Regions from separate parts of the Methylocystis echinoides genome, predicted to be linked through region 1. Evidence: riboswitches for the same ligand, from Rfam matches in the RefSeq annotation. Region 1 holds a riboswitch; each other region holds the start of a gene.
The links. A riboswitch is a leader RNA that binds a small molecule or an ion and turns the genes downstream of it on or off. The one in region 1 is predicted to bind cobalamin.
Positions count from the first base shown of each region.

Region 1 (3,273 bases):
GGGAAGAAGTGTTAAACAGAACGACGCTGTTTTGAAGCGGCGGATAGTAAGGCGGGTAAGGTAAATAACAGGACGAGCTTCCAGGGGTCACGCAGTCAGTGATGAAGGAAGAACCGCCGTTGTTTAGCATATTGTTTTGAAATAACTGCACAAAGGCGGTTTGCTGGAACGACCAGTCTTTATTGAAGTCGTGATGAAACGTGACTTCGGTAAAGTCCTCCTGCTGATTGTAGGGCGATCTCGGCCCCCAGTTGAAACTGCGTCCAAGCCAAAGAGGGGAGAACATCCCGAAATACGGGGTGAAGAAATTATCTTGATTCATATTGTTTCGTTGAAATTGACTGGACGCCCTGATCCAGGTGCCGCCGTCAATATCCCATCGCAGGACGGGATTTATCATAAAATTTGTGGCGTAATCGAGCGAACGGAATGACCCGTCGTTCTCATACGACATGATGACGCGGTAGAGCAGATCCTTGTTTTGAGTGACGGGTCCTGTGGCGTCGAGGACCGTGCGGTAGGCGGCGTAACTACCGAACTGTTGCTGCAATGAAAATGCTGGCTTATCCAGCGGCTGCTTTGTGTTGATGTTAACGATGCCGCCTGGCTCCACCGCGCCATAGAGGATGGCGGCTGGCCCTTTCAGGACTTCGACGCTCTCCACATTCGCCATATTGACGCTGGCGACTCCTGCGGACGTGCCGAAGCCACCCACGCCGAAGCTGTCAATCCGGAAACCATCGCGGAAATAGTTTTGTGTCGGAAAGCCGCGAAGAATGATTTGCGTGAACGCGTTCCCAACCGCCGCGTTGCCGCCCCCCGAGAACGCGACGCCACTGACGTCTTTCAGTGCTTGATCGATTGTGATGACCTGCTGATCCCGAAGCATCTGCTGGGTGACCATCTTGGTCGTGACCGGCGCGTCCATGACCGGCGTGTTGACTTTGGTCCCTAGCGACTCGATCGGCGCGGCGTAGGACGTGGGATTATTGCAGATCCCATCGGCGCAAATTTGCCCGTTGTTCCCAGGCCCGATTTGCGTGCCGTTGCCATCAGCGGCCTGTTCGATAGCCGCTGGCGCTCCCGTCGTGGCGCCGCCGCCGCTCGCGCCGCGATTGGGGCTCGGTTTCGGCGTGCCGATCTCAATCGCCGGCAGCACCTCCTGGGCGAAAGCCGGCGCCGAAAAGATCACAGAAAGGACGCAGGGTAGGAAGGGCGAGCCACGCCGCAAGACGCCGCAATTGCGGTCTTTGTGGGCTTTCGGGAATTGGGATTTCATAAGCATGAGCTCGCAGCAGACGTGGACCGTCACTGCGAAAGGTCTGAGTCCATCATGGGCGACAACTAGCCCAAGATGGAGATCGACCGCCTCGGTGCACCCCGACCGACGCTATCGCGCGTGACCACGAATGATGGCAGGTCTCCTGGCTCGCGGGTCGTCGCCTTGAGCCGCCTTCCCAGGGAAATTTCCCCAGTGGCATATTGGCTCGAAGGCTCTCCGCTCACAGTTGCGGGGGCAGCCTCGGAATAGCGCTCTCGCGCGCACCGAATTCCCGTTTTGATCCCCGAAGGGAACCATCGAGATCATAAAAGCCTGTAGCAGGCGGACTAGTCAAGCCGTATGGATAAGAGCAGCGCAAAGATTCGATGGACCGTTGCGATTCCGCATCAACCGTGAACGCGACGGCGAATGAACCCCCGGGCCTCCATGACTTGAGCGGAAGCTTTCGTCGTGACCTAGGCACAACATGACGCTGCTTCGAGTTGCTTGCGCTTTGATCGCCCCTGGCAAAACGGGAAGAGCATTAAATCAAATGCGGTGAATCCGATCTTTGCTGCCTGCCGTTGGCCGAGAGTCATTCCCCGAAACGGTCGCCCAGTCGCGCCGCGTCCATAAGCCCCACCCCGTCGGTTCGACAGGAAAAGGCAGAAATCGATACTATACTTGTGCACGCGGAACTTCGGAGATGCCGCAACCTGCCGCCCTTACCACCGAAGGCGCTCACTCGGAGTTATGGAGCAAGACGCGCAGCAAAGTCCCTACTTTTGCAACTCAACTTGCGCAAAAGCGCTTTTTACGCCAGGCCTTATGACAAGTAAGAATGACGCTCTCGATCGCGTCGCGTATCTGTTCCTTCCGGGAAAACCTCCGTGGCAATGCAAGCCGACGGACAAGTTGGCGGACCCGCTATTCGGCTGATCCGGACGTTGTCACGACGTTGTCAAGGCGCATGAGGGTTTTGTCCCATTTGTCGATAAATCCCATAGCAAGCGCGGTCGCCACGAGCGTTGCAAGATTGCTGGGCTCATAAATTCCGGAGGTGCTGGCTAGTCGATTACAATAATCCTTATACCGTTCCGTTCGTCCGGCGACAGCAATTGCGATGTGGGCCCCGTGTCGGCAGGCGATATCGGGCCAACAGGTTTGTGGCAACAAACCCCAGGACAGCTGGTCGTGAAGATGAACAAGAGCTGCAACCGCTGCTACAGTTAATGGGTCGCGGTCCAGATCGTGGTCGTTTTGCCGGGCCAGCGCCGCTAATGCAGCCGGCAAGCGTCGACTTATCTCTTCGAACAAAGTGTCCGGCTGGCAGCCGAAGCGTTCGAGCAATCGGGCGCAGGAAGATTGACGGATTGGCGTGAGACCGTTTTGCAAGGCGAGCGTGTCTTTGACGGCGCGATGGACCGTACGGCCGATTAATTCTCCGAGCTTACTGTGATGTCCTGCTGAGGTTAGCTAGAGCGGTCCATCGGCGGGCGCCATCACGGCAATCTGATCGGTGCCAGTTCCCGTGGCGATCTGTGATGATTGCCGCGAGGGCGCCGACAACTCCTGCAACAAGGCCGTTTTGGCCTCGGTTGCGGTCATCACCGCGCGAACGAGCGCGCCATCCGACACAGGCGTGTTGATGACCAGCATAACGTTGATTGTTCCATGTTGGTCGGGCCCAATAGGGCCGAAGCGCTCGAAAACTCCGCTGAACTCATAATAGGACGACGGATCGCCAGCGCGGGCCGCATTCCCGTCGACGCCGCCGGTCGCGATCGTCGCCACGGCAAGGTCGCGAAATTGCTCTTCAGCGATGCAAAGATTATTCATATTCGCCGCGGTGCCGAGCCCTGCAGCAGTGGCGGCGGCAAGATCGTGTTCGGTCAATAGGAGGGAGTCGTATATTGCGGGGTGGCGGTGAGCCTTCATGAGTTGGTGCATCTCGTGCCCCATGGCTTCACAGCATTGATGATTGAACACGATATCGAGGTCATCGGCGAGAC
Region 1 covers NZ_CP156087.1:61,297-64,569, forward strand. The annotation lists gene RVU70_RS21195 (TonB-dependent receptor) at 1-1,279, opposite strand, end outside; cobalamin riboswitch at 1,397-1,595, opposite strand; gene RVU70_RS21200 (hypothetical protein) at 2,189-2,656, opposite strand; gene RVU70_RS21205 (adenosylcobinamide amidohydrolase) at 2,738-3,273, opposite strand, start outside.

Region 2 (3,273 bases), on a different replicon from region 1:
CTTCGGGTTCCAGCGATGCGCCTGGTGGCCGAAATGAGCGCCCGCCTCGAGAAGGCCGCGCATGGAAAAATCGGGAATCGCCATGTTTTTTCTCCGGTTGAGCCTCGGCGAAAGCTTGGACGGGCCGGAAATCCGACCACCGGAAACGACGTCTTGGATCAGACGCCGTGAGACTTTCGCCTGTGGGATGCGCGCGCTTATAGGCGAAGCGCAGCCAAGGAGCAATAGCCTCGTCGCGCCGGTTGCGCGCCGACCCCCGCGCGCGCCCGAGCAGCCCGCCGGGAAAGGACCCGTGAGGGCGAAAACTTTAAATTTTGCGACGCAAAAATTATTTCCTCCGCGACCTGTTGTCGCAGTCTAATGCCATGAACTTATTGGCTTATATGGCAATTTTGAACCCTTAAAAACCGGTTTTACAGGCGCATTGCCAAGCGTTTTGAATCGAGCTAGGGTTACCTCGATGCGGCAAGCATTCTGGTAAAAAAACAACAGGGGGAAAACGCATGGCCGTCAACGTTCACAACTCCGGCGACATTGGCAAGATGCTGATCTGGGTTGCCGCTTTCGTCGGCTTCGTCATCGTCGCTCTCACGTGGGTTCCGGACTGGATCTCCCCCGAGGGCACCAACGGTACGGGCAACGGCACCGATCCGGGCGTCGGCCGCACCGTTCGCATGGTTCAGTAATCATACCCCTGCCATGGACTTGCCGGGGGCTTCGCTCCCGGTCTCGTCTTTGCAGGGTCGGCCATATTCTATGTGGTCGAGCAAATGGGAGCCGACGGTCTCGACAAGCTCGAGCGTCGGCCTCCTTTTTTGAGCGGCGCGACGCCATGCGCACGCGCCTGTCGGACTAAAACTCGATCCCCGCCTGCGCCTTCACGCCCGCCGAGAAATGATGTTTCACCAGCGTCATTTCTGTCACCAGGTCGGCGGCCGCGATCAGTTCCGGCTTGGCGTTTCTTCCTGTGACGACGACATGAAGGTCGGCGCGTCGCGACCCGAGTCGGGAGAGAACCTCTTCGAGCGGGAGATGGTCGTAGCGCAGCGAAATATTCAGCTCGTCGAGCACCAGCAGGCGGACGTCGGGGTCATCCATCAATTCGCAGGCCTTGTCCCAGGCGCGGCGCGCGGCCGCTTCGTCGCGAGCGCGGTCCTGCGTCTCCCAGGTGAAGCCCTCGCCCAGCGTATGCCAGGACACCGGGCCGAGCTTTTCGAGCATCTCGCGCTCGCCGCTGCGCCACTGGCCCTTGCCGAACTGCACGACGCCCACTTTCCAGCCGTGGCCAAGCGCCCGTAAGGCAAGACCAAAGGCCGCAGTCGATTTTCCCTTGCCCGGTCCGGTGTGGACCATGAGCAGGCCCTGTTGCGCGATGGTCTTGCCGGCGACCTCGGCGTCCTGCACGGCCTTGCGCTTTTCCATCTTGGCGCGGTGGCGGCGCGCGGCGTCGTTTTCCTCTTCCGTCAAGCCGGACTCCTCATTTGACGTCTACAGAACCAACGCATATGACTGGTCGCGACGGTCCTTCGCAAGAAGGCGAACAGGGAACGCGGTGCGGGCACGCCCCAAAACCGCGGCTGCCCCCGCAACTGTAACCGGGAAGGCTGCGCCATCGGCCACTGAGCGAAAGGCTTGGGAAGGCGGCGCGGATGATGCACCGGAAGCCAGGAGACCTGCCGTCGCGGCGATGCTTCATCGCCTGTCGCAACATTTCGCCGCCGGTGGGGCGGCAGGGAGACGTCGCATGACGACCAACACCGCCGCCGTCCGCTCGCTTGCAACCTCGCGCGCGGAAGTTCTCAAAGCCGCCTTCGTCGCCTTTGTGCTTGGCGTCGGCCTCGTCTACGGCGCCGGCTTCGCCAATTCCCAGAGCGTTCACGACGCGGCGCATGATTCGCGCCACGCGCTCTCTTTCCCGTGTCACTGATCGCCGCGCCACGCGACCCGTGATCGCGCGCCTTCTGGCGGCCGGCCTCGTCGCCGGCGTTGTTGCGGGACTCGCTGTCGCGGCCCTGCAGCATGTCACCACCACTCCCCTCATCCTCGCCGCCGAGGTCTATGAGGCGGCGCAGCATGCGCGTGACGCCGCCGAACAGTCGGCGCCCGCTTTCGAGGGCCTGCGGCGCACCGCGGCGACGAGCGTTGCAACCGTCGCCGTCTGCATCGGCTATGCGCTGATCCTGCTCGCCGGCATGCTGGCGTCGGGCGATGCGATCGGCCCGCGCCGCGCCGCGCTGTGGGGCGCCTGCGCTTTCGCGGCCACTGGCCTCGCCACCAGCCTCGGCCTCGCGCCGCAGCTTCCCGGCGCGGCGGAGACCGATCTTGTGGGCCGTCAGCTTTGGTGGTTCGCCACGGCCGTTTCGACGGCGTCGGGCCTTTATGCGCTTTTACGGGGAGACTCCGTCGTCGCCCGAGCGCTCGGCGTCGCGATGCTCGTCGCCCCGCATTTTTTCTGGCCGACGCCGGCGGCGCCCGAAAGCACGGTTCCGGCTGAACTCGCCGCGCGTTTCGCCGCCGCGTCGCTCGCAGTGCAGGCGACATGCTGGGTGCTCGCCGGCGCGCTCGCCGGCCTCGTCTGGCGGCTCTCGTCACGCGATGAAACGGAGGCGGCATGAGCGCGCAGAAAATCCCAGCGACCATCGTCACCGGCTTTCTGGGCGCCGGCAAGACCACGCTGATCCGTCACGTGCTGGAGAACGCCCGCGACCGTCGTCTCGCCCTCGTCATCAATGAATTCGGCGACGTCGGCGTCGACGGCGACATTCTGCGCGCCTGCGGCGTCGAGAATTGCCCCGACGAAAATATCGTCGAACTCGCCAATGGCTGCCTGTGCTGCACGGTGGCGGACGATTTCGTGCCGGCCATCGAAGCGATGCTCGCGCATGAAAAGCGGCCCGATCACATTATCATCGAGACGTCCGGCCTCGCTTTGCCCAAGCCGCTGGTAAAGGCCTTCGAGTGGCCGGCGATCCGCTCGAGGCTGACCGTCGACGGCGTGATCGCCGTCATTGACGGCAAGGCGGTGGCGGAAGGCCGCTTCGCCGACGATCTTGACGCGATCGCCGAGGAACGCGCCGCGATCGAGACGATCGACCACGACAATCCGCTCGAAGAGGTGTTCGAGGATCAGCTTGCCTGCGCCGATCTCGTCATCCTCAACAAGACCGATCTGCTCGACGAAGATGAAGCGCGCGAGGTGGCCGCGCGTCTCACGTCGGGCGCGCGCGCGGCGGTGAAACTCGTGCGCGCGCATGAAGGCAGGGTCGATCCGCT
Region 2 covers NZ_CP156084.1:242,112-245,384, forward strand. The annotation lists gene RVU70_RS01215 (30S ribosomal protein S2) at 1-84, opposite strand, end outside; gene RVU70_RS01220 (hypothetical protein) at 504-686, shown strand; gene cobO (cob(I)yrinic acid a,c-diamide adenosyltransferase) at 853-1,467, opposite strand; cobalamin riboswitch at 1,503-1,696, shown strand; gene RVU70_RS01230 (CbtB-domain containing protein) at 1,745-1,927, shown strand; gene RVU70_RS01235 (CbtA family protein) at 1,947-2,615, shown strand; gene cobW (cobalamin biosynthesis protein CobW) at 2,612-3,273, shown strand, end outside.
Region 2: it holds a riboswitch for cobalamin, as region 1 does, so the genes downstream of both, RVU70_RS01230 (CbtB-domain containing protein) here and RVU70_RS21195 (TonB-dependent receptor) in region 1, are expected to answer to the same signal.

Region 3 (3,273 bases), on a different replicon from region 1:
GGACAAGCTTGAACTCGTAGTCCCTGATGTCTGCGACCGTGGGCGTTGAAGTCGACAGAAGCCCCAACCCAAGCAGAGCTCTTGCAACTCGCCGCAAAACAGAAGCGCTCATAAGAATGATCTCCTGCTTCCAAGCGGAAGCACGGTGACGGACGGTATCTCGGCGCCAAAGGCGGGCGCACGCACGATGCAGCGCAGGTCAGCGCCCTCAAAACCGAGGCTCTATTTGCTCGGCGTTCAGGAGATTGGAGGTCGCAGATGGGGTGGGCCGGTGAAACCAAGACGCGCGTCGTCGTCGCGCGGCGGTGGCGCACGGAAGCTGCGGACCTCGATTGCTTTCCCGATGATGGCGAGAGGCGCTAACTGAACAGCGCCGCAGACGAGCGAGTCGCAGCGCCTTGGAACCGCGCCATGGTCGCCGTGGCCATTATGCCCGCCGTCGCCAAAAGCCATCTCTGCGCAGGGATGGGCGTCCGGGGAGGCGAACGCATTCGTCCCCGCCGCCGCGAGAGCCGCGACGACGACGAAGGCACAGACGAGAAGGCGTAGCCAGCTTCGCTGCATAAACACCCCTGGACGGACTCCAGATTAGCACGGCAAGTCCTGCGTCAAAAGTCTTTGTCATTGTCTCGAAAAGGATGTGCAGACCAGCCAAGCTGGCGTGCGCTGGGATTTTGCAGAGATGAAATTCGCCGCATCAGCGCAAAGGAGGCGTTTGCATATTTGACAGAGCATGCCCTGCGCGAGCTTCGCCGATCTCCGGCGCTTGCACGAGCGGGGATGGAAATCGGACTTAACGCGAACTGTCCTACATTTCTCGAGTCAATCAGCGAAAGTCTGCTAGCTCGGCGGACGGGACGATCGGCGCCGTTTGCGCGGCAGGGCGACGACTCTGCATCAGATGGCCGCGCGGCGATGGCGCCTTTATGGCCGGCCACAAATGTCTTGACATGGTGTTCGGTCTGCTTCGTTATTGCCGCCGATGGTTCCCTTCGGGGATCAAAAGGGAACTCGGTGCGCGCCTGACGGCGCTATGCCGAGGCTGCCCCCGCAACTGTAAGCGGCGAGCCTTAGAGCCACAAAGCCACTGGGGAACTTACCCTGGGAAGGCGGCTCAAGGCGGCGACCCGCGAGCCAGGAGACCTGCCATCGATCGTGGTCACGCGCGAGAGCGTCGGGCGGGGTGCACCGAGGCGGTCCAAAACTGTCGTCACGCGCCTTAGGCGCTAATTCGGCAGTACAAGACCTTTCGCAGTGACGGCCCACGTTGCTGCGAGTCTCGGCTCATGCATACTCTCTCCTCGACCGCCGCCAATGGCGGCATTTACGGCGTCGCGCGCCGTCGCCCGTCCCTTCTTTCCTACATCCTTTGCGCGGGCCTCGTTTCGCCGGCGCTCGGCCGGGAGACGCTTCCGGTTATCGAAGTCGGCAAGCCGACGCCCACCGGGACGCGCGCGGGAAGCGCCTTTTCGAGTGGGGCGACCGCGGACGGGCAACAGGCGGAAGCCAACGGCGGCGGCACGGAAATCGGTCCCGGCGACAACGGGGAAATTTGCGCCGACGGCATCTGCAACAATCCCGCGTCCTATGCCGCGCCGATCGGGTCGCTCGGCGCCAAGGTCAACACGCCGGTGATGAATACGCCAGTCACGACGAAGATGGTCACGCGGCGCATGCTCGAAGACCAGCAGGCCATCACGCTGGACCAGGCGTTGAAGAACGTCAGCGGCGTGACCACCTCGGGCGGCGGCGACGCGGCGCTGGGCAATTCCTTCCGACAGATCATCATTCGCGGCTTTCAGACGCAGAACTACTTCCGCGACGGTTTCCGGGTCGACAGTTTCGGCCTCAACTTCGCCGGCTCGAGCAGCGCCGAGCTGGCCAATGTGGAGAGCGTCGAGGTGCTGAAAGGCCCTGCCGCCATCCTTTACGGCGCGGTGGAGCCCGGCGGCATCGTCAACATCAACACAAAGCGGCCGCTCGCGAAGCCTTCCGCCTCCGTGCAGCAGCAGATCGGCAGCTACGCCTCCTATCGCACGGTCGTCGACGCCACCGGGCCGGTCGCCTCCAACAAGGATCTGCTCTACCGCTTCATCCTCTCCTATGAGAACGACGGGTCGTTTCGCAGCTTCGACTACACAAGAAACATGATGGTCAATCCGGTCGTCAGATGGAACATCGACGCCAGCAACTGGATCAGAGCGTCGACGCAGTTCCAGCACAACAATATGAATCAGGATTGGTATTACGTTCCTTATTACGGGATGTTCTTGCCCCTGTGGCTCGGGCGCAGTTTCAACTGGGGGCCGCAGTCGCCATACGCCCAGCAGCAAAACTTCAGCGAGGTGACCTGGCATCACGACTTCAGCAAGGATTGGTCGATCCAGCAGACCCTGTTCATGCAATTCTTGCATGCCAATTGGCAGAACAATGGCGGAACCACCTCCATCTCAGACTGCATAACGCCGGGAAGCGCCAGCTGCTATCTGCCCTCGGTCAACTTCATTCCTTTCTATCAGACCTACTCGCCGAACAATGTCCTGCTGAACTACGGATCATATCCGTCGGACAACAGACAGGCGGAATATGCGACGGCGATCAATCTCGTCGGGCATTTCAACACCGGCGAACACGCCAGCCATACTTTGCTTTCCGGAGCCGATTACTATCGTTACAACTTCAGCGGTCAGAACATGATCCCGCAGTATCCCGGGACGGTCGCCATGTTCGGCGCCCCCTATCTCCCGACCCCCATCGGCGGGCTCGTTCCCTACAACGCCACACGGCAATCCGCCGACAATTACGGCGTCTATCTGCAGGACCAGATCAAACTGCCGTTCGGCCTTCACGTGCTCGGCGGCGCCCGCTGGCAGTATATCGACAGCCGAACCGGAGCCTCCGACAATATGAATTTCTGCGGGCCGTATTCGTCGAACTGGCGTTCGGGCGTTGCGATCCCGTGCAACGTCGCCACGATGGCCAGCACCTCGCGCTTTGTCAGCCAGAGGGTTACGCCGCGCGTCGGTGTCTTGTGGCGATCGCTGGAATGGCTCAGTTTTTATGGAAATTATGCAGAATCATACAGCCCGAACTACGACGGCAAGCTGGTCTACGGCACGAACGACCCGACCCCGCCGAGCGCCGGCGCGCAAGAGGAAGCCGGACTGAAGTTATCGCTATTTGGCGACAGGCTTCAGGCGACGGCGGCCTATTACCATCTGGTCAAGACCAATATTCCAATCGGCGTCCCCTATGACTTCAACCACGTGACGC
Region 3 covers NZ_CP156084.1:81,099-84,371, forward strand. The annotation lists gene RVU70_RS00385 (FixH family protein) at 1-112, opposite strand, end outside; gene RVU70_RS00390 (hypothetical protein) at 412-549, shown strand; cobalamin riboswitch at 967-1,166, shown strand; gene RVU70_RS00395 (TonB-dependent siderophore receptor) at 1,287-3,273, shown strand, end outside.
Region 3: it holds a riboswitch for cobalamin, as region 1 does, so the genes downstream of both, RVU70_RS00395 (TonB-dependent siderophore receptor) here and RVU70_RS21195 (TonB-dependent receptor) in region 1, are expected to answer to the same signal.